Regions from separate parts of the Bradyrhizobium sp. USDA 4506 genome, predicted to be linked through region 1. Evidence: predicted binding sites of a transcription regulator. Region 1 holds the regulator's gene; each other region holds the start of a gene.
The links. Region 1 encodes HrcA, which represses chaperone genes, less so after heat shock. Its sites were predicted from a motif close to GTTAGCACTCNCNNNNNGNGAGTGCTAAC; they were not measured.

Region 1 (5,591 bases):
TCGCGCGCACGCAAGGGGCGCAGCGCTTTGCGCCGGAGACATTGACCAATCCGTCCGGCTTTGCCGGTATCGACGGTCTGTTCCGCTTCCGCTCCGATGGCACCAATGAGCGCGGCCTTGCGGTCATGAAGGTGGCCTCAGGCGGTAGCACGCCGGTCGCAGGCTCGCCGAAGAGCTTTGGCGCTTGATTTTCGTCGGGCGGTCAAGCTGCCTTGTCGAGCGCCGGCACCCGCCAGCTCCTTTGCATGGGGTTGTTTTCGATATTTTGGCAGCGTGCACCTAGAGCGGTTTCGAGCGAAGTGGATACCGGTTCGCGTGAAGAAAACGCGTCAAAACAAGAATCTAGAGCCTCGTTCCGATTCAATTGGAACGGGATAGGCTCTAGGCGGCGAGATCCGCAACGACCGCGTCGAGCACCGGGAATCCCGACGTCGTCACCCGCAGTCGTCCGTCGGCGTCGACGGCGATCGCGCCTTCCTCGCGCAGCATCGCGATCCGGTGCGGGTCGAGCTGGCGGCCGGAGAGCTTCGCATAGCGCTTGGGATCGATGCCCTCGGCGAGCCGCAGCCCCATCAGCAGAAACTCGTCGGCGCGTTCTTCGCTGTTGAGGCTGTCATCGCTGACGACGCCGTGACCGCGCTCCTCGACGTTCAACAGCCACGCCTCGGGGCGCCGCTCGGTTGCGGTCGCGTGCCTGACGCCATCGATGTCGAGCCGGCCATGTGCGCCGGGGCCGATGCCGGCATATTCCTCACCGCGCCAGTAGACGAGGTTGTGCTTGCACTCCGCGCCGGCGCGGGCGTGATTGGAGATCTCATAGGCCGGCAACCCTTCGCGGGCGCAGACCTCCTGCGTCACGTCGTAGAGCGCGCGCGCAGTCGCTTCGTCCGGCGTCTGCAATTTGCCGGCGGCATGCAGCCCGAAGAACGGCGTGCCTTCTTCGATCGTGAGCTGGTACAGCGACAGATGCTCGGCCGCTTCCGAGATCGCCTGCTTCAGTTCATCGGCCCACATCCGCGGCGTCTGGTCGGGGCGGGCATAGATCAGATCGAACGAGTAACGGTCGAACGCAGAGCGCGCGATCGCGACCGCGTCGAGCGCCTCGCGCGCGCTGTGCAGGCGGCCCAGTGCTTTCAGCGAGGCGTCATCGAGCGCCTGCACGCCGAGCGAGACGCGGTTGACGCCGGCTGCGCGATAGCCGCGAAAGCGCGTCGCCTCGACGCTGGTCGGATTGGCCTCGAGCGTGACCTCGACATCGCGCGCCACCGTCCAGTGCTTGCCGATCGCATCGAGTACGGCACCGACGGTCTTCGGCTGCATCAACGACGGCGTGCCGCCGCCGAGGAAGATCGAGGACACCTGCCGCCCCGGCACGCGCGCGGCCGTCGTCTCGATCTCGCGGGCGAACGCGCGCACGAAACGCTCCTCGTCGACCGGCGCATGCCGCACATGGCTGTTGAAATCACAATACGGGCATTTCGACAGGCAGAACGGCCAGTGCACGTAGACGCCGAAGGCTTCTCGGTCAGCGTGGCTCAAGGCAGATCTCCGCGAGCTTCACGAAGGCGCGGGCGCGATGCGACAGGCCGAGCCCGAGCGGCGGCAGGCCGTGCTTCTCGATGCTGGTCATCTCGCCGAAGGTCCGCGTGTAGCCGTCGGGCAGGAAGGCCGGATCGTAGCCAAAGCCGGCAGTGCCACGCGGCGGCCAGACCAGGGTTCCATCGGCGCGGGCCTCGACCTCCTCGAGATGATCGTCGGGCCAGGCCACGCACAACGCCGACACGAAGTGCGCCTTGCGCCGGTCCGGTGCGGTGGCGCCGCGTTCCTGCAGCAGCCGCTCGATCCGCGTCATCGCCGCCATGAAGTCCTTGCCCTCGCCGGCCCAGCGCGCCGAGTAGATCCCGGGCGCGCCGTCGAGCGCGTCGACCACGAGGCCGGAATCGTCGGCGAAGGCTGGCAGTCCGGTCGCCTTCGCGGCCGCGATCGCCTTGATCGCCGCGTTGGCGCGAAAATTGTCGCCGGTCTCCTCGGGCTCGGCGAGGTCAAGCTCGCCGGCCGACACCACCTCGACGCCGTGCGGCGCCAGCAGTTCCCGCATCTCGGCAAGCTTGCCGGGATTATGGGTGGCGATGACGAGCCTTCCGGTGATTCGGCGGTGCATGACCAATCTGACTACGCCACCGCGATCTTTTGCAAGTCGACCAGACGCGCGACACCTTTGCGCGCCAGCGCCATCAGCGCCAGGAATTCACCTTCCGAGAACGGCGTCTTCTCGGCGGTGCCCTGCACCTCGATGATCCGGCCGTCCCCGGTCATGACGAAATTGGCGTCGGTGTCGGCTTCGGAATCCTCGGCATAGTCGAGATCGAGCACCGGCGTGCCCTGGTAGATGCCGCAGGAGATCGCCGCCACATTGTCGCGCAACACGTTGGTCTTCAGCATGTTGCGGGTCTTCATCCAGTTGATGCAGTCGGCCAGCGCCACCCAGGCACCGGTGATCGAGGCGGTGCGGGTGCCGCCGTCGGCCTGGATGACGTCGCAATCGACCGTGATCTGGCGCTCGCCGAGCGCCTCCAGATCGACGGCCGCGCGCAGCGAGCGGCCGATCAGCCGCTGGATCTCGACCGTCCGGCCGCCCTGCTTGCCGGCCGAAGCCTCGCGGCGGGTGCGTTCCAGGGTGGCACGCGGCAGCATGCCGTATTCTGCGGTGACCCAGCCGCGGCCCTGGCCCTTCAGCCACGGCGGCAATCGCTCTTCCAGCGTGGCGGTCACCAGCACATGGGTGTCGCCGAACTTCACCATGCAGGAACCCTCGGCATATTTGACGACGCCGCGTTCCAGCGACACGGGACGCAGTTCATCGGGTGCACGGCGGCTTGGCCGCATGAAATCCTCCAGAAATCCGAGAAAATTGGCTGGCCGTGCTTGTAGGAGCGGGAAGGGGCAGCGGCAAGGGTTTTCGGCCCCGGTAGGGTCCGGTACGAGGGGGCCGAATGCATGCTTGTCATCGGCCTCCCGGATCGACAAATTATGCAGTAATTGTGAGGGACTGGAGTGTGACTCACCACGATCCGATTGGCCTGATCGCGCCGCATGCCGGGCTCGCCCAGCTCAACGAGCGTTCGCGCGACATTTTTCGTCAAATCGTCGAAAGCTATCTCGCGACCGGCGAGCCGGTCGGTTCGCGCAACATTTCGCGCCTGATCGCATTACCGCTGTCGCCGGCCTCGGTCCGCAATGTGATGTCGGATCTCGAGCAACTCGGCCTGATCTATGCGCCGCACACCTCCGCCGGCCGGTTGCCGACCGAACTCGGGCTGCGCTTCTTCGTCGACGCGCTGATGCAGGTCGGCGACCTCACCGAGGCCGAGCGTCAGTCGATCCAGACCCAGCTTGCTGCCGTCGGCCGCGCGCAATCCGTCGAGGCCGCGCTCGGCGAAGCCTTGACGCGGCTGTCGGGACTGACCCGCGCCGCGGCGGTGGTGCTGACGCAAAAGTCGAATGCGCGGCTGAAGCATATCGAGTTCGTCCGGCTGGAGCCGGAGAAGGCGCTGGTCGTGCTGGTCGGCGAAGACGGCCAGGTCGAAAACCGCGTCCTGGCACTGCCGCCGGGTGTTCCATCCTCGGCCCTGACCGAGGCGACCAACTTCCTCAATGCGCGGATTCGCGGCCGGACGCTGGCCGAAGCGCGGCTCGAGCTCGAGACGGCACTGACGCAAAACCGCGCCGAGCTCGATCAGCTCACGCAAAAGGTGGTCGCGGCGGGCATTGCGAGCTGGTCCGGCGGCGAGAACGAGGACCGCCAGCTGATCGTGCGCGGTCACGCCAATCTGCTCGAGGACCTGCATGCGCTCGACGATCTCGAGCGCATCAAATCGCTGTTCGACGATCTCGAAACCAAGCGCGGCGTGATCGATCTGCTCGGCCGCGCCGAACGCGGCGAGGGCGTGCGGATCTTCATCGGCTCGGAGAACAAGCTGTTCTCGCTGTCGGGTTCCTCCACCATCATCGCGCCCTACGGCGACGCCCAGGGGCGGATCGTGGGCGTTCTCGGCGTGATCGGACCGACGCGGCTGAACTATGCGCGGGTGATCCCGACCGTCGATTATGCCGCGCGCATCGTCAGCAAGATGCTGGGCGGCTGACCGGAGGGCGATTTCGCTTTCATTTGACGGGTTTTCTTCACCCAAGCCGGAGATCCCAGTTCCCGAGACCGGTATGTTGCGCTTGATTTTCGCCGCCCAAAGCACGATATCCCGGCAAGCAATCCCCAAGATTTGAACCGACGCGAGTTTTCGAGAAGGCAAGCCATGACCGATCCGAACCGGGCCAATGACAACACCGAGAATTCGGCGCCGACGGGTGAGCCCGTGGTCTCGAAACCCTACATCATGCCTGACGAGCCCGAGGCCGGATCGGCGGAGGCGCTGACCAAGGAACTCGCCGAGGCGCGCGACCGGACGCTGCGCACGCTGGCCGAGATGGAGAATCTCCGCCAGCGCACCCGCCGCGAGGTCGCCGACGCCAAGACCTACGGCATCACCGGCTTTGCCCGCGACGTGCTCGATATCGCCGACAACCTGCAGCGCGCGCTCGATGCGGTGCCGGCCGAGACCAAGGAAGCCGCGGATCCTGGCCTGAAGGCGCTGATCGAAGGCGTCGAGCTGACCGAACGTTCGCTGCTCAACGCGCTGGAGAAGAACGGCGTCAAGAAGTTCGACCCGATCGGCGAGAAGTTCGATCCGAACTTCCAGCAGGCGATGTTCGAGGTGCCTGATCCGTCGGTGCCGTCGGGCACCGTGGTGCAGGTCGTGCAGGCCGGTTACATGATCGGCGAGCGCATCCTGCGTCCGGCGCTGGTCGGCGTCTCCAAGGGCGGCGCCAAGGCCGCCCCGACCGCCGACATCACCGCCTGATCCGTCCGATCCCGGACACCCGTCTGTGAGCTCGCGGATTGCGCGGGCTCACGGTCGCGACTTCTCGCGGGCCTTCGGCCAATAGGTGCCGAAGCTCCAGAGATTTCCTTCCGGATCGCGGCAGGCGAAGTCGCGGCTGCCATAATCCGTGTTTCGCAGTTCCATCTCGATCTTCGCTCCGGCAGCCTTGACCTTCGCGTGCAGCGCGTCGGGATCGTCGACGGCGATATAGATCGAGTCGGTGCGGCGGTTGTCGAGGTTGCCGACCAGCCTGCCATATGCGTCGTCGCGGCTCTGGCCCAGCATCAGCATCGAGGAACCATAGGCGAGCTCGGCGTGATGGATCACGCCGCCATCGCGGTAGACGACGTGTTCGGTGAACCCAAGCACCGTCGTGAGCCAATTGGTCATCGCCTCGGCGTCCTTGCAGCGCAGGGTCGGGTAGATGCGGGGCGGTTCGATGTCGTGCGTCATGGTCGCTCACCTCCTTGGCTGACGGCGCCATCCTGCACGAGGCAACGCGGCGTCGGCTTGAAGGTTTGTTACCAGTCCGCCAGCCCATCGCCGGCGTGAACCAGCCGGCGGTCGGTCAAGGCCTGGCGGCGCGCCCAGGCGGTTGGCGGTTCGCCCGCGAATTCGACGAACTCGCGAGCGAGATGGGCCTGGTCGGCATAG
Region 2 (5,591 bases), 2.8 Mb from region 1:
CTCCGACATCAACCGGACCAAGCCGCTGATCCGTCTGATCCTCAACCAGATCGGCCGGCGTCTCACGGAGGACCTGCAGGCCAAGGCAAAGCGCCACCGGCTGCTCCTGATGCTCGATGAGTTTCCCGCGTTGGGGCGGCTGGATTTCTTCGAGTCGGCGCTGGCGTTCATGGCAGGATATGGACTGAAGGGCTTTCTGATTGCCCAATCGCTGAACCAGATCGAGAAGGCGTACGGCCCGAACAATTCGATCCTCGACAACTGCCATGTCCGCGTCAGCTTCGCCACCAACGACGAGCGCACCGCCAGGCGTGTCTCCGATGCCTTGGGTACCGCGACCGAAATGCGCGCCATGAAGAACTATGCCGGCCACCGATTGAACCCGTGGCTTGGTCATTTGATGGTCTCCCGGCAGGAAACGGCCCGGCCGCTGCTCACCCCAGGCGAAGTCATGCAACTGCCACCGACGGACGAGATCGTCATGGTTGCGGGCGCTCGGCCGATCCGGGCGAAGAAGGCGCGCTATTACGACGACGCGCGCCTCCTGCAGCGCATTCTGCCGGTGCCGGCACTCACTGTTCCCAACCAGGGGCGGCCGAATGATTGGACGGGCCGGCCAGTGCCGCCGAAAGCGGAAATCGGCAATGCCGGCCCGATGACCGCGACCGAAGATGACGATCCGACCGGATCCGAACGCCGCCAGCAGCCCGAGCTCAGCCGCGTGACGCTGGTCGAGAGGAGGGCGCCGATCGAGAACGAGTTCGAAGCCGATCCCGTCGATGATGCGGACGATGAGGCCGTCCGCAACAGCCGCATAACGCGGATCATGCGAGGCGTAGCGCGGCAGGTCTCGCTGGACTCCGGCGATGGCATGGAGCTGTGACCGCCATGACCGTCCGCAAGAAGAAGATCCAGATTTCGGTCTACCTCGACCCGGCCGTTATGACGGCGCTGACGGACTATGCCGCGCGCCGAGACCAACCTCAATCGCTGATCGCTGAGGCCGCGATCGCCTCCTTTCTGTCCCCGGATGCGGCCGAACGACGGGAGGCGGTGATCGCGAAGCGCCTCGACCAGCTCGATCGCCGCATGATCCGGCTTGAGCGCGACGTCGGCATCGCGGTCGAGACGCTTGCCGTGTTCGTCCGGTTCTGGTTGACCACGACCCCGGCATTGCCGGAGCCGGCCGCGCAAGCCGCGCGCGCCAAGGGAGGTGAACGCTACGATTCCTTCGTCACCGCACTTGGCCGCAGGCTCGCCAGGGGACCGAAGCTCCTGCAGGAGATCGCGGACGACCTCGGTGGCGACGATCATTCGGGCCAGCCACGCTCCTAGGTCTGTACCTGTGAATTTGTGGGGTGCGCGACGATGGCGTGTCCGCCTAGGTGTTTAGTCCCGTCCGCACCGAAGTCGTGTGGCGGTGCAATAAGTCGCGACGGCCCAGATCGGACACAGACACTGCTGGCGGCCTATTGCTTCGCCCGCCAGCGATCGCCGCGGGCATTCTCCTTCGAGAGACCCAATTTGCAGCCAAATATCGCAGGCGGACGCTCTTGCGCCCAACTGTCACAGGTATAAGTGAGCTGCGATTAGCACTTGCTCATTGTGGGTGCGAATCCCGAGATTGCGCACAAGGCCAGGGAGGATCGCATGAAATTCCGTCCGCTTCACGACGGCGTCGTGGTCAAGCGCATCGAAGCTGAAGAGAAGACTGCTGGTGGCGTCATCGTTCCCGACTCGGCCAAGGAAAAGCCCTCGCAGGGCGAAGTGATCGCCGTCGGCCCGGGCGGCCGCGACGAGAGCGGCAAGCTGATCCCGATTGACCTTCAGGTCGGCGACCGCGTGCTGTTCGGCAAATGGTCGGGCACCGAAGTCAAGATCGACGGCAAGGAGCTGTTGATCATGAAGGAGAGCGACATCATGGGTGTTCTCACTGGCACCTCCGCCAGCAAAAAGGCCGCTTAAGCCGTACGCCCGCTCTCTTGAGGAGCAGGCGCTGCCGGCGTCTCGAAAGATGAGGCCAAGAGCCAACTGTCTCGTTCTTCGAGACGCCCGCTTCAAGAGCAAGCACTTCAGGACGAGGAGCAGAGATCAACTCAGGGGAGACAGACATGTCAGCCAAAGAACTCAAATTCGGCGTCGATGCCCGCGACCGGATGCTGCGCGGCGTCGATATCCTCGCCAACGCGGTGAAGGTCACCCTCGGTCCGAAGGGCCGCAACGTGGTGCTCGAGAAGTCGTTCGGCGCTCCCCGCATCACCAAGGACGGCGTCGCTGTCGCCAAGGAGATCGAGCTCGAGGACAAGTTCGAGAACATGGGCGCGCAGATGGTGCGCGAAGTCGCCTCCAAGTCCGCTGACGCGGCCGGTGACGGCACCACCACCGCGACCGTGCTCGCGGCCGCGATCGTGAAGGAAGGCGCCAAGTCGGTCGCCGCCGGCATGAACCCGATGGATTTGAAGCGCGGTATCGACATGGCGGTGGAAGCCGTGGTCGCCGACCTTCAGAAGAACTCGAAGAAGGTCACCTCGAACGAGGAGATCGCCCAGGTCGGCACCATTTCGGCCAACGGCGATGCCGAGATCGGCAAGTTCCTCGCCGACGCCATGAAGAAGGTCGGAAACGAGGGCGTGATCACGGTCGAGGAAGCCAAGTCGCTCGAGACCGAGCTCGACGTCGTCGAGGGCATGCAGTTCGACCGCGGCTACATCTCGCCCTACTTCGTCACCAACGCCGACAAGATGCGTGCCGAGTTGGACGATGCCTATATCCTGATCAACGAGAAGAAGCTCTCCTCGCTGAACGAGCTGCTGCCGCTGCTCGAGGCCGTGGTACAGAGCGGCAAGCCGCTGGTCATCGTCGCCGAGGACGTCGAAGGCGAAGCCCTCGCCACCCTCGTCGTCAACCGCCTGCGTGGCGGCCTGAAGGTCGCGGCCGTCAAGGCTCCGGGCTTCGGCGATCGCCGCAAGGCCATGCTGCAGGACATCGCGATCCTGACCGGCGGCCAGGCCATCTCGGAAGACCTCGGCATCAAGCTCGAGAACGTCACGCTGCAGATGCTCGGCCGCGCCAAGAAGGTGATGATCGACAAGGAAAACACCACGATTGTCAGCGGCGCCGGCAAGAAGGCCGACATCGACGCCCGCGTTGCCCAGATCAAGGCGCAGATCGAGGAGACCACCTCGGACTACGACCGTGAGAAGCTGCAGGAGCGTCTCGCCAAGCTCGCAGGCGGCGTCGCGGTGATCCGCGTCGGCGGCGCGACCGAGGTCGAGGTGAAGGAGCGCAAGGATCGCGTTGATGACGCGATGCACGCGACCCGCGCGGCTGTCGAGGAAGGCATCCTCCCGGGCGGCGGCGTCGCCCTGCTCCGTGCCTCCGAGCACCTGAAGGGCCTGCGCACCAAGAACGACGACCAGAAGACCGGCGTCGAGATCGTGCGCAAGGCGCTGTCGGCTCCGGCTCGCCAGATCGCGGTCAACGCCGGCGAGGACGGCTCCGTCATCGTCGGCAAGATCCTGGAGAACAAGACCTACAATTACGGCTTCGACGGCCAGACCGGCGACTATGCCGACCTCGTCAAGAAGGGCATCATCGACCCGACCAAGGTCGTGCGCACCGCGATCCAGAACGCTGCCTCGGTTGCCGCGCTCCTAATCACCACGGAAGCCATGGTCGCCGAGCTGCCGAAGAAGAACGCACCCGGCGGCATGCCAGGGGGTGGTGGCATGGGCGGCATGGGTGGTGTGGACTTCTAGGTCCAAAGTTCAGCCTTCAAAGAAAGAGAGGCCCGGCATCGCCGCCCGGCTTTTCTGTACTGGTTATATGTCGGACACGAATCGTGCCGGTCGCTGGGCGAACCACTTCTGGTCTGGCCCGAGCGGACGTACCGACGCTCTCGCCTGACGAAAAAGACTAAGTCCGCGCGTGCTCGTCGACAGCGACCTTGAGCACGAATGGCTTCGCGCGCCTGCGCTCCACATCGAACTCTGAGCGGCCCGTGTAATTGATATCCCGGCCATACATGTGCAGTGACATTGAAACGTCTTCTTGCCGAACGTCACAGCAGCTTCTCGACGCCATGCTCGCTCACGTTGCGGATCAGCGGCGCTTGCGATCAACTACGCATCATTCTATGTTCACCAAGACTTCCCCTGCGATAATTTCGGGGGCGCCAAGATGAAGGTCATGCATGCTTGCTTGAACAAACTGCAGGACCTTTTCGTTCGCCGCATTGGCGCTTTCGCGGTCCTCGAATATCATCACAGCGACACCAACGCCTTGGCCCCCATCCAATACATAATAAGATTTAAATCCGGGCGAATCCTTCAGGATCTGGCCGATGCCACTCTTGGCGCGGCGGGCAGCATCCGCAACCGAACGAACCTTGGTGTACTTTCTAACGAACATATACATCTGGCCACCCTTGCATCTCAATTCCGGTCCTGCGCATCAAAGCATATAGGGCCGCTGCTGGACTAGGGCCTGCTTCCGCGATGGTCCAATCGCGTCATTCCAGGCATGCCACTTCCCGACGAGTTCAGTTAGACAACCTCGGAGGCGGTGCGGAGTTGGTATTCGGCCATCTCTGAAGCGAACGTAATCATTCGATCGCTCGTCAGCGCCAGCGGGCAGGGAATGGCGGAATAGCGAGCCCTGGGCGGCCGCGCGTCACCGGCCTCGATGCGACCGAGCATCTCAGGACCCAGGACGGTCCAAACAGTGCAGATCACGTCCACTGTGGAATCGTTATGAGCGGTGAACCGGCTTATACTGGGAATATCCGGACTGGACATCCATGAAATCAGTCCAACCGCGAAGGAGGGTCCGATGAAAGCGCTTTTGCTGCTAACGGCGAGCGGTCCTCTGCTCATTCTCACGTCGCACGAGTCCGTACACGATCAGGAGCTTCTCGAGAAGCTCAAGCACAAGGGAATTGGCAAGTTCGTCGCATTTGAGGTTCCCGTGCCGCTCGCCAGGGAGCGCTACGGCGGGCATTTCCAAGCCGTCGAGAGCGATCTTCACGAGACCGATGATTTGAGAGTGCTCGACTTCAACGGTCAGCGGGCGTTTCAGCTCTTTCGTTTCGATGAACTCGGAGTACCGATTCTTCAAGAACAGCGGTGACCCGGCCTTGTCTCCATGCCTGATCCGAAAGTAGCCCGGGGATGGCTCGGCCACTCGACGGCGGTCGGCGCGTCTCTGCCGCCAAATGGCTGGTTCACCGCCTGCGGGCTGGCGCATTCGGAAGGGACTCCGTTGCTCCTCCACGAACTTCATTAGGGTTGAACGATTTGTAGCTACCAACGCAATGTTCCGTCAGTTGCCCGAGGGCCATTTTTTTCGGATCGGAGCGTGTCGACCGCTGAAGAGACATCACGCAGGAGCTTGTGGCGAAGTTTCAATCGACCGACTACTCGCAAATCCGGGACGTCAAATCCACCGCGCAAGCCATTCCGTTAAGGCGGCGAAGGACGGCTGGGAGGTATCCCTGGTCGTCGACAGCAGCGGTCAGCGCGTTTGCTCATCCACCCGCAGTTGGGGGCGCTTATGAGGTTCGCTGTGACCCTGATAGCGACGCAATCGAGGAC
Region 3 (5,591 bases), 1.3 Mb from region 1:
TCGATTCCGGCGAAACGTCGGTGAAATCCTTCGGCTGCGGCGTGATGCCGTCCTCGGTGGCCTGGTTGTCCTGGAATTCCTTCTCGCTGAGATCGGAATTGTCCGTCGAGGCGACCTCGGTCACGGTCTGGCCGATCGTGATCTGGCCGCGGAACTCAAAACCGTCGCCGGTTTGCTTGCGGTTCAGCTTGATGGTGACCGGCTGCTTGTCGGCGACGCTCTGGGCGGTGCCGGAAAGCGTCTGGCCGCTGACGGTCAGGTTGGCGACGAAGCGGTCCTTGCGGTCGGAGCTCTTGTCGGCGGGATAACAGACGTCGAGCACGGCCGCGGTCACGGTCTTGCCCTGGCGGGTTTCCTTCAGCACGACGTCGGCATTGCCGTCCATCAGGCCGTCGATCGAGGTGAAATAGCGCGTCTCGGGGCCATTGGCGGGAGCCGACTTCGATTGCAGCTTCATCTGGGCGAGGGCAGGCGCCGAGGTGACGGCAAGACCGAGCAGCAGGAGCGGGAGCGCGCGCATACGATAAGTCCTCGAAGGGCAGAATCGGTTCCGTCGTAACTAGCAAACCTCCATGTCATTGGCCAAAAAAGAAGGCCGCCTAACGGCGGCCTCGCGCCGCGATCGCGGTCATGTGCGTTCGTCAGGTTCCTCGCCGCCCTCCAGTCGGCCGCGCAGCACCGTCACGACCCGGCTCACGGTTTCGAGGTCCTTCATCGACAGCCCGTCGGCGAGGCCGTTCACCCAGGGCAGCTGCAGGCGCATGGCCGCGTCGAAGCTTTGCCGCCCCTTGGCGGTCAGCACGACGAGCTGGGCGCGGCGGTGATGCGGGTTGGTTTCGAAGGCGACGAACCCGTCCCGTTCGAGGTCGTTGACGATCCGCTGCACGTTCTGTCGGGCAGCGCCGAGGTCGCGCGCCAGCCATGCGACCGGTTGCGGGCGCTCTGTGGCGACGATGGCACCGAGGATCTGCCAGCGCGCGCTGGTCAGCCCGAGCCCGGCCACCAGCCGGTCGCCTGATGTGAACAGCAGGCTGTTGAGCCTGAACAGGTCGGGAATCAGGGTGCTCAGGGCTTCGCCCGCCGGCGTTCGCTTTGCATTCGGCATTTGCCACCATACAAACGTATTGACATCATAATGTCAATTTCTATATGTATCCATCATAACGGAATGACATCATAACACCATATCGAACGGAGCCAACCATGCCGCAGATGCGCCCCCTGGACCCCGCTTTCCCGATCGACCGCCAGCTCGCGGTCGATGCCACCAATGTCGTGCTCGTCAACCTCTTCACCCTCGATCCGGCCGATGAGGACAGCTTTCTCAAGGCCTGGCAGGACGACGCCGCCATCATGAAGCGGCAGCCGGGCTTCATCTCGACCCAGCTGCACCGCGCGATCGGCGAGAGCCCGGCCTATCTGAACTACGCGGTCTGGGAATCCACCGCCGCCTTCCGCGCCGCCTTCATGAACCCCGAGTTCAGGGCCAAGCTCTCGGCCTATCCGGCCTCGGCGGTAGCCTCGCCGCACCTGTTCCAGAAGGTGGCGGTGTCCGACATCTGCGTCGCGTAACGGACTGTCAGGCCGTCGCATCAAGGATCGCTCAGCTGTGCACGAGGATGCCAACCCCAAGCGTGGAAGCAGCGGCCAGAAACGAGATGTCCAGAAATCGCAACGGCGCTTTTGGACGATGACCGGCAGAACCCGAAATGACGTAATAGACGCCATAACCCGCGCCGAGGACGACAAACGTCAGCGTTTGCCTGAGCCAGAACGTCAAGACGACCGCAAGATCATCGATGCTGTCCAGGGCATAGGCGCCGAGCGCAAGCAGCGCGCCGATCGCGTAGAACAGCACGAGCGTTGACGTCAGTGATTTGGCGTCGCGGGACATCAGATGATCCTTGCATCCCGATCGTAATCAAACTGCAAAAAAGAAGGCCGCCCGGAGGCGGCCTTCGATCTCGATAGGGATGTGGGAGGCTTAGAAGCCGCCCATGCCGCCCATTCCACCCATGCCGCCGCCGCCCGGCATTGCCGGCGCTGCATCCTTCGGCAGTTCGGCGACCATGGCCTCGGTGGTCACGAGCAGACCGGCCACCGAGGAGGCGTCCTGCAAGGCGGTGCGCACCACCTTGGCGGGGTCGATGATGCCCTTGTCGACCATGTCGACATAGTCCTCGGTCTGCGCGTCGAAGCCGAAGGTCTCCGACTTGTTCTCGAGGATCTTGCCGACCACGATCGAGCCCTCGACACCGGCGTTCTCCGAGATCTGGCGGACCGGAGCTTCGAGTGCCTTGAGCACGATGTTGATGCCGGCCTGGACGTCGGCATTCGGGTTGGTGAGCCGGCCGACCGCCTTCTTGGCGCGCAGCAGCGCCACGCCGCCGCCCGGCACGATGCCTTCCTGCACCGCGGCGCGGGTCGCGTTCAGCGCGTCCTCGACACGGTCCTTCTTCTCCTTGACCTCGACCTCGGTCGCACCGCCGACCTTGATGACGGCAACGCCGCCGGCGAGCTTGGCGAGGCGCTCCTGCAGCTTCTCACGGTCGTAGTCCGAGGTGGTCTCCTCGATCTGCGCCTTGATCTGGCCAACGCGGGCGTCGATGTCCTTCTTCTTGCCGGCGCCCTTGACGATCGTGGTGTTCTCCTTGTCGATCACGATCTTGCCGGCGCGGCCGAGCATGTTGATCGTGACGCTCTCGAGCTTCATGCCGAGGTCGTCGGAGATCAGCTGACCGCCGGTCAGGATCGCGATGTCCTCCAGCATCGCCTTGCGGCGATCGCCGAAGCCCGGCGCCTTGACGGCGGCGACCTTGAGCCCGCCGCGCAGGCGGTTGACGACCAGGGTCGCCAGCGCCTCGCCCTCGACGTCCTCGGCGAGGATCAAGAGCGGACGGCCCGACTGCACCACGGCTTCCAGCACCGGCAGCATGGACTGCAGGCCGGACAGCTTCTTCTCGTGCAGCAGGATGTAGGCATCCTCGAGCTCGGCGGTCATCTTCTCGGCATTGGTGATGAAGTAGGGGCTGAGGTAGCCGCGGTCGAACTTCATGCCCTCGACGATATCGACCTCGGTCTCGAGCGACTTGTTCTCCTCGACGGTGATCACGCCCTCGTTGCCGACCTTCTGCATCGCCTGAGCGATCATCTTGCCGATCGCGGCATCGCCATTGGCCGAGATGGTGCCGACCTGGGCGACTTCGGACGAGGAGGCGACCGGCTTGGCGCGCTTCTCGATGTCCTTGATCACGGCCGCGACCGCGGTGTCGATACCGCGCTTCAGGTCCATCGGGTTCATGCCGGCGGCGACCGACTTGGCGCCCTCACGGACGATGGCCTGCGCCAGCACGGTCGCGGTGGTGGTGCCGTCACCGGCGGTGTCGTTGGTCTTGGAAGCGACCTCGCGCAGCATCTGCGCACCCATGTTCTCGAACTTGTCGTCGAGCTCGATCTCCTTGGCGACGGTGACGCCGTCCTTGGTGATGCGGGGAGCGCCGAAGCTCTTCTCGATGACGACGTTGCGGCCCTTCGGGCCGAGCGTCACCTTCACGGCGTTGGCGAGCACGTCGACACCGCGCAGCATGCGGTCGCGGGCCTCTCCGGCGAATTTTACGTCCTTGGCAGCCATTGATTTGAACTCCTGGAATGATTGGATGCGGTCGCCCGGCATCTGCGCTCGTCATTGCCGGGCGAAAGCACGAAGTGCGTCTTCGTGCCAGATGCCCCGGCAATCCATCGTCCTTGCGAGAATCTTGCGAAGATTGATGGATACCCGGATCAAGACCGGGCATGACGACGGAGAGACTGGGCGCTCTCGAATTGGTCGTGGCGCTTACGCCAGCACGCCCATGATGTCGGACTCCTTCATGATCAGGAGTTCCTGGTTGTCGAGCTTGACCTCGGTGCCCGACCATTTGCCGAACAGCACGCGGTCGCCGACCTTGAGGTCGATCGGGATCAGCTTGCCGGCCTCGTCGCGGCCACCCGGGCCGACGGCGACGATCTCGCCCTGGGACGGCTTCTCCTTCGCCGAGTCCGGAATGATGATGCCGCCCTTGGATTTCTCCTCGGCATCGATACGCTTGACCACGACGCGGTCGTGCAGGGGGCGGAAGGTGGATTTAGCCATGACGTTCCCTCTTGGAGGCTCGGTTTCAGGTCCGGTTCATCGGGACCGGCGTTGGATGCCGGCCCGGTCGGCGCTGGGCAGGACGCCCGACGCTCTTAGCAATCGTGGTGCGAGAGTGCTAATTGTGGGCGGGAAATATGGCTTGGCGCAGTTTCTGTCAAGCAAACGGGTTAAGGCCTTGGTGAGGCCAATATAGGATGGTGGACCAGAAACCAAATCGTAGCGATGACGTAATTTTGTCAGACGTCATTGCTCCGTCTTAAGTTTTACGCTTGGCTGCGGGACGGGTGCGGCCGGGACATAGTCGGGGGATGCATATGATCAGGTCATTCAACGCGCGATTGGTCGCACGGTTCGCGGCTGTTTCGGCGCTGACGACACTCTTGGGGGCGTGCGGCAGCATGAGCCTGCCGTCGTTGTCGTCGAACCCTGAGCCGGCGCCAGCCGAGCCGGGGGTCGCCCCCGAAATGCCCGCAAGCATCCGCGCCGACGAGATCGTCGGCCGCTGGGGTCTCGCCTCGTTCCAGAATCCCGCCGATCGCGCCCGCACCGAGGCCGCTGCGCGCGGCCAGTGCAAGCAGCCTTACGTGATCGGCGCCGGCCAGAACGGCGGCGTCATCATGCATCTGGCCGACCAGGCCACCCCGCAGGAACTGCGGCTGAAGGGTTCCCCGAGCGGCAAGAACTATATCGGCCCGCCAGGACCGACGCCCGGCGAGCAGGACCGCGAGATCGTCTCGTTCGACGGCCGCGTCATGATCACCCGCTTCGTCGACAAGGACGCCGGGGTCCGCTACGGCAACATGGTCTATGTCCGCTGCGCGCCAAGGGCGTAACGGCGAGCTACTTCAGCATGAGATAGCGCCGCATCGGGGTGCACCTCTCCCCTTGTGGGAGAGGTCGGATCGCATCGTCAGATGCGATCCGGGTGAGGGGTCTCCTCCGCGAGTGACCCTTTCGAGATTTGAGTAGGCGGCGACAACCCCTCATCCGGCGCGGATTGCATCCGCGCCACCTTCTCCCACAAGGGGAGAAGGGAAGGAGACCCGAAAACGCGGCCTTATCGCCGCACGCCAACCCGATTGACGCCGCCATTCAGGTTGCCGCCCGCATTGTGACGGACCGCAGCGCGCGCCACCGGACGAGGCCTGAGCACAACGCCCGCCCGCGCCACGCAACCCTGCGGATAACCGACATACGTGCAGTAAACCACGGCCTTGGCCGGTGCTGGAGTGAGCGCCACACCGGCAATCCCCAACATGAGGCTCGCGGCTATTCCCGCAACCGTCACTGACTTGGCTGGAACAATGTTCGTCCGACGCATGGTGATCCTCCTCATCGCGGGCGGGCCAAAAGATGGTGCGCCGCTTCAGGCGCGGCCCAACATATGAGCGGCAAGGGACGGATCGCGTTGACGTAGATCAACGCCCGCGCGCGGCCGTACGTCTGTGCGTGAAGT
Region 4 (5,591 bases), 3.2 Mb from region 1:
GCTGGTACCGCCTCGCGGGTTCCGGCGGCGCGCTTTCACGCCGCTTTCGGGCGCAGTCCGGGGATTCGGCAGGCAATCCAGAAGCACGTCAGATCGATGCTGATCCAGTTTCAGCTCGGCTCCGCTTGCAATGCGCTCCACCCGGTCGAGGCGCGGATGGCGCGCTGGCTGCTTCAGCTTCGCGACCGCGTCGACAGCGACGTCCTCCCGCTGACCCAGCAAGCGCTGTCGCAAATCCTCGGCGTGCGACGAACGACGGTGACCTTGCTGATGGGCAATCTGCGCAAGCGCGGTGCGATCAGGTCAGATCAACGAGGCCAGATCGAGATCGACCGGGCGCGGCTATTGGCGGCGGCGTGCGAATGCCATCGCGTCATGCGTATCGAGGCCGAGGAGATCTTCTCGGGCGACAGGGTTCGAACGCGAGGAATGGCGCCGGCTAACGATCCGGGTATCCCGGAAATCGAGGCTGACGACGCCGTGTGAGCGCGTTCCCTGCTGCGATCAGCTTCCCGGCCGCCGATCAAGCTCCCGTGTCGGGGAGGATACCCTTTCGAGCTCCGCAATCTCACGCAGCACCTTTGCGGTCTCGCGCAACTCATTGCGCTTCGGACCGGGCTTCAGCCGTCGTGCTTCATCGAGAAAGTCCTTGGCCTGCAGCAGCCAGGCAGACGTTTCGGTCGAGATCTGTACCTGCGCCATGGTGTCCCTCCATCGCGGTCGTCAAAAGTGGTGGCCACTTTCAGGCCGGTGAACCGCCGCCGCGGCGTCGCCGCACGCGGATGCTCGGCTCGTCGACCCAGGCGTCCCGCGCAAACCAGGCGTGATCCGCGCGGCAAAATGGACAGGGCGTGCGCGAGAAGAACACGGTACTGCGTCGAAAGCTCTCGCGATCGGTCTTGATTCCGGTGGAAATCGCGTGCCCGGTTTGCGGACATCTGACCATCACCATGCCCATGAGCGCCTCCCTCCCATATTGCCTTTTGCTTTTTGCCTGTTGCCTTGCAGAATAGTCCGGCCGGTTGGATTGGCCTGATCGGTGCGCGGGGTAGTTGGGGGGGCATCGCGCACCTGCGGCGGTTGACGGAGCATCGGGCAGTGGGGGCTGCATGCTCTCGTCACTGGGCTTCTTCCAACCGGCCAGGTCCCTCCTTGAACGAATCCTCGATGTGACTTCAACGCCGCTTCTTCAGGCGGCTCGGCTGAAAACCTTGTCGCTTTCGCTCACTGCACTGCCTCCCTCGCAAGTGAAAGCATTCTCCGCAACGCTTGCCCGCGTCACGGGAGCTGACGCTCCGTGCTCAATTCAGATTGTTGAGAGTGAACTTCGATCTTGTCCCGAGCCTACTGTGCGGGACGAAGATGACGCTGTCGGTTCGGTTTGCGACTCTCGCGCGAAATTTTTTTTGAAATTGTCAACTCAGACCAACGTATATTTACGGAGAGTGTTGTGAATAACGTGCATGCTGTGAGCAGCGTAAGGCTCCTGGTAAGTCGCCCGGCGAGCCTGCCCCAAACAAAAACCCCGGCATCGCTGCCGGGGTTTTGCATTTCGTTGTCGTTGAGCGAGATCCCGGCTCTGCGGTGCACCGCTTCGCGCTGCACCGCGTCCGGGACGACTTCGTCGCTTAGAAGTCCATGCCGCCCATGCCGCCGCCCGGAGGCATCGCGGGGCCGCCGGCGTTCTTCTTCGGCAGCTCGGCAACCATCGCTTCCGTGGTGATCAGGAGCGCGGCAACCGAGGCAGCGTTCTGGATCGCGGTGCGCACGACCTTGGTCGGGTCGATGATGCCCTTCTTGACGAGGTCGGCATAGTCGCCGGTCTGGGAGTCGAAGCCGTAGTTGTAGGTCTTGTTCTCCAGGATCTTGCCGACGATGACCGAACCGTCTTCACCGGCGTTGATCGCGATCTGGCGAGCGGGAGCCGACAGCGCCTTGCGCACGATCTCGACGCCGGTCTTCTGGTCGTCGTTCTTGGTGCGCAGGCCCTTGAGCTGCTCGGACGCACGGAGGAGGGCGACGCCGCCGCCCGGGACGATGCCTTCCTCGACAGCCGCACGGGTCGCGTGCATCGCGTCATCAACGCGATCCTTGCGCTCCTTCACCTCGACCTCGGTCGCGCCGCCGACGCGGATCACCGCGACGCCGCCTGCGAGCTTGGCGAGACGCTCCTGCAGCTTCTCACGGTCGTAGTCCGAGGTGGTCTCCTCGATCTGCGCCTTGATCTGGGCAACGCGGGCGTCGATGTCGGCCTTCTTGCCGGCGCCGTTGACAATCGTGGTGTTCTCCTTGTCGATCATCACCTTCTTGGCGCGACCGAGCATCTGCAGCGTGACGTTCTCGAGCTTGATGCCGAGGTCTTCCGAGATGGCCTGGCCGCCGGTCAGGATCGCGATGTCCTGCAGCATGGCCTTGCGGCGATCGCCGAAGCCCGGAGCCTTGACGGCCGCGACCTTCAGGCCGCCACGCAGGCGGTTGACGACGAGGGTGGCGAGCGCTTCGCCTTCGACGTCTTCGGCGACGATGACCAGCGGCTTGCCGGTCTGCACCACGGCCTCGAGCAGCGGCAGCAGCTCGTTCAGCGAGGAGAGCTTCTTCTCGTTGATCAGGATGTAGGCGTCGTCCATCTCAACGCGCATCTTGTCGGCGTTGGTGACGAAGTAGGGCGAGATGTAGCCGCGGTCGAACTGCATGCCCTCGACGACGTCGAGCTCGGTCTCGAGCGACTTGGCTTCCTCGACCGTGATCACGCCCTCGTTGCCGACCTTCTTCATGGCGTCGGCGAGGAACTTGCCGATCTCGGCATCGCCGTTGGCCGAAATGGTGCCGACCTGGGCGATCTCCTCGTTCGAGGTGACCTTCTTCGAGTTCTTCTGGAGGTCCGCAACGACGGCTTCGACCGCGAGGTCGATACCGCGCTTCAGGTCCATCGGGTTCATGCCGGCGGCGACCGACTTGGCGCCTTCCCGCACGATCGCCTGGGCGAGCACGGTCGCCGTGGTGGTGCCGTCGCCGGCCGCGTCAGCGGACTTGGAGGCGACTTCGCGCACCATCTGCGCGCCCATGTTCTCGAACTTGTCCTCGAGCTCGATCTCCTTGGCGACGGTGACGCCGTCCTTGGTGATGCGGGGAGCGCCGAACGACTTCTCGAGCACCACGTTGCGGCCCTTGGGGCCGAGGGTGACCTTCACCGCGTTGGCGAGGATGTCGACGCCGCGCAGCATCTTGTCGCGCGCGTCAACGGAGAATTTGACTTCTTTAGCTGCCATCTGGGTTTTCCTTGGAATGATTTACTGGGAGGGAAAGAGGCGCTTAGGCGGCCTTCTTCTTGGAAGCGGGGACGTCGAGCACGCCCATGATGTCGCTTTCCTTCATGATCAGCAGGTCTTCGCCGTCGATCTTGACCTCGGTGCCGGACCACTTGCCGAACAGGACGCGGTCGCCGACCTTAAGGTCGATCGGGATCAGCTTGCCAGCTTCGTCGCGGCCGCCCGGGCCGACAGCGGTGACTTCGCCCTGCGAGGGCTTTTCCTTGGCACTGTCCGGAATGATGATGCCGCCAGCGGTCTTCTCTTCGGCGTCGATACGCTTGACCACGACGCGGTCGTGAAGCGGACGGAATTTCATGCAGTCCTCCTAAACATTTGTAGATGCTGTAGATTTTTGGAGAGTTAGCAGTCCAGTCCAGCGAGTGCCAGACTGGCTGGGCAGGAGATAGGCCAAGCCTTGGCGGCGGGCAAGTGCCTCTAGCAGAAAAATTGGCACTCGTAAGTGTCGGCTGCCAAAAGGATACCGAGATCATTTCGGCATCCTTAATACCGCCCCGTGGGGCGCTGCGGCTATTAGCAGATGCGGTAAGCTGCTGCCAACGCAAGAAATTTCAACAACCTATTAAACATTTAGGCTTGAGATGGGTTAGTCGCGTGCGTCACATTTCTCTCATGTGAGCGCATCCATTGCCGGTGGTCCGGCGGGGAGGTCGGCCACCACGTGAATGCGCTCCGTCACAGGAGGTTGGCATGGTCTCGCGAGTTGGTGGGGTTGTTTCCGACGATTTCCGGAAGCAGTTGCTGGGGTACGGGCTGACGACGGCGCAAATCCTCTATCGGATGCCGGATCACCCCTCGTTGCTGCAGACCTATGTCTGGCAGAACTACGACCTGTTTCCGAAATTTCCGGCGCTGCAGGATTTCCTCGCGTTCTGGCAAGCGAAGCTCGAAGGCCCGCTGTTTTCGGTGACGGTGGCGCATTCCAAGCTGGTCAAGCCGGCCGAGCTGCGTGCCGTCGACGGCGTGTTCCGGCTGCATTAGCTGGCAAGGAGGCAAAAGCGCGCTGTGCGCCTTTGCTCGCCTCGCGGCGCGCGACTTGTGTTAGCCTCTCTCCGTCACAAAAAGACGGGAGGCGAAACAATGGCCAAGAAGACGGCATCAAGATCGGCAGCCAAGACCGCGGTGAAGAAGAAATGGTCGGGGCTTGGCGCAGGCGCCAAGAAGACGTCCGCGAAATCGTCCGCGCGCAAGACCATCAAGTCGAAAGGCCGCGTCTCGGCGGCCAAGAAGAGCGCGCCGAAAGCTGCAGCCAAGGCGCGGCCGAAGCAGCGCGTCGCGATCAGCCATCACCGCGAAGAGGACTTTAAGGCCGACGGGCTGCGCGCCTACGCCAAGTACCGCGACCTCGGCATCGCCGCCGCCTCGCATGGCCTCGCGCAGGCACACGTCATCCGGCTGCAGGGACCGTGCAATCCCGATGAGGTGTCGAAGCTGCACTTCCACGATGTCGACTTCCAGATGGTCTATGTGCTCAAGGGCTGGGTGAAGACCTACATGGAAGGCGAGGGCGAGACGCTGATGCAGCAAGGCAGCGCCTGGACCCAGCCGCCGCGCATCCGGCACATGATCCTGGACTACTCCGACGACGTCGAACTGCTGGAGGTGATCCTGCCGGCCGAGTTCAAGACGGTGGAGTTGAAGGCGTAGGCTTTTCGCGGCCGTCATGGCCGGGCTTGACCCGGCCATCCAGCTTGCTTCGAAAGATTCTCCTTGGTCGATGGATGCCCGGGTCAAGCCCGGGCATGCCGATTTTCTAGCACTACTTTGGCAGATTGTTGATTTTGCCGCGTTTTATAGGATTCCCGAATCAATTTTTCAATGATTCATGGGTGGTCGGCTCTTGGAGGGCTGACCATGCCGAGATGGGAAGACGAACTCGAACGCTGGCTAATGCCGTTCTTGGACCGGCTGGGTCATAAGACCCGGCAGCGGATGTGTCCTCTGTATGTTGCGGGATTGATCGGTCCGGGCGATCGCAAGAGCGTTCAGCCGATGGCGGAACGCCTTGCCACGAGCAACTACGACCAGTTGCACCATTTCATTGCGGACGGTGTCTGGGATGCGACGCCGCTGGAGACGGAGCTGCTCAACCAGGCGGACCGACTTGTCGGCGGCAGGGATGCGATGCTGGTTATCGATGACACCTCACTTCCCAAGAAGGGTGAGCGATCGGTCGGTGTTGCGGCTCAATACGCGTCGGCTCTCGGTAAAACCGCAAATTGCCAAACGCTGGTGTCTTTAACGCTTGCACGCGGCGAAGTG

Region 2: the regulator HrcA is predicted to act here: its motif matches at 1,589-1,617, upstream of ACVIHF_RS22195 (co-chaperone GroES).
Region 3: the regulator HrcA is predicted to act here: its motif matches at 4,227-4,255, upstream of ACVIHF_RS41110 (co-chaperone GroES).
Region 4: the regulator HrcA is predicted to act here: its motif matches at 3,671-3,699, upstream of ACVIHF_RS20120 (co-chaperone GroES).

What each region holds. Positions count from the first base shown of each region.
Region 1 covers NZ_JBSSBM010000002.1:7,011,613-7,017,203, forward strand. Annotated here, with positions in the region: gene ACVIHF_RS35160 (penicillin-binding protein activator) at 1-188, shown strand, start outside; gene hemW (radical SAM family heme chaperone HemW) at 382-1,539, opposite strand; gene rdgB (RdgB/HAM1 family non-canonical purine NTP pyrophosphatase) at 1,526-2,161, opposite strand; gene rph (ribonuclease PH) at 2,173-2,886, opposite strand; gene hrcA (heat-inducible transcriptional repressor HrcA) at 3,057-4,145, shown strand; gene grpE (nucleotide exchange factor GrpE) at 4,311-4,916, shown strand; gene ACVIHF_RS35190 (VOC family protein) at 4,965-5,390, opposite strand; gene ACVIHF_RS35195 (helix-turn-helix domain-containing protein) at 5,459-5,591, opposite strand, start outside.
Region 2 covers NZ_JBSSBM010000002.1:4,214,387-4,219,977, reverse strand. Annotated here, with positions in the region: gene ACVIHF_RS22205 (conjugal transfer protein TraG) at 1-883, shown strand, start outside; gene ACVIHF_RS22200 (CopG family transcriptional regulator) at 889-1,335, shown strand; gene ACVIHF_RS22195 (co-chaperone GroES) at 1,651-1,965, shown strand; gene groL (chaperonin GroEL) at 2,112-3,758, shown strand; gene ACVIHF_RS22185 (hypothetical protein) at 4,129-4,416, opposite strand; gene ACVIHF_RS22180 (cytosolic protein) at 4,831-5,127, shown strand.
Region 3 covers NZ_JBSSBM010000002.1:8,268,313-8,273,903, forward strand. Annotated here, with positions in the region: gene ACVIHF_RS41085 (hypothetical protein) at 1-520, opposite strand, end outside; gene ACVIHF_RS41090 (MarR family winged helix-turn-helix transcriptional regulator) at 629-1,105, opposite strand; gene ACVIHF_RS41095 (antibiotic biosynthesis monooxygenase family protein) at 1,204-1,572, shown strand; gene ACVIHF_RS41100 (hypothetical protein) at 1,604-1,894, opposite strand; gene groL (chaperonin GroEL) at 1,985-3,631, opposite strand; gene ACVIHF_RS41110 (co-chaperone GroES) at 3,836-4,132, opposite strand; gene ACVIHF_RS41115 (hypothetical protein) at 4,450-4,968, shown strand; gene ACVIHF_RS41120 (hypothetical protein) at 5,193-5,471, opposite strand.
Region 4 covers NZ_JBSSBM010000002.1:3,777,825-3,783,415, reverse strand. Annotated here, with positions in the region: gene ACVIHF_RS20140 (Crp/Fnr family transcriptional regulator) at 1-486, shown strand, start outside; gene ACVIHF_RS20135 (hypothetical protein) at 505-702, opposite strand; gene ACVIHF_RS20130 (hypothetical protein) at 743-958, opposite strand; gene groL (chaperonin GroEL) at 1,629-3,269, opposite strand; gene ACVIHF_RS20120 (co-chaperone GroES) at 3,313-3,627, opposite strand; gene ACVIHF_RS20115 (usg protein) at 4,020-4,310, shown strand; gene ACVIHF_RS20110 (cupin domain-containing protein) at 4,410-4,976, shown strand; gene ACVIHF_RS20105 (hypothetical protein) at 4,993-5,151, shown strand; partial or broken gene ACVIHF_RS20100 (IS701 family transposase) at 5,148-5,591, shown strand, end outside.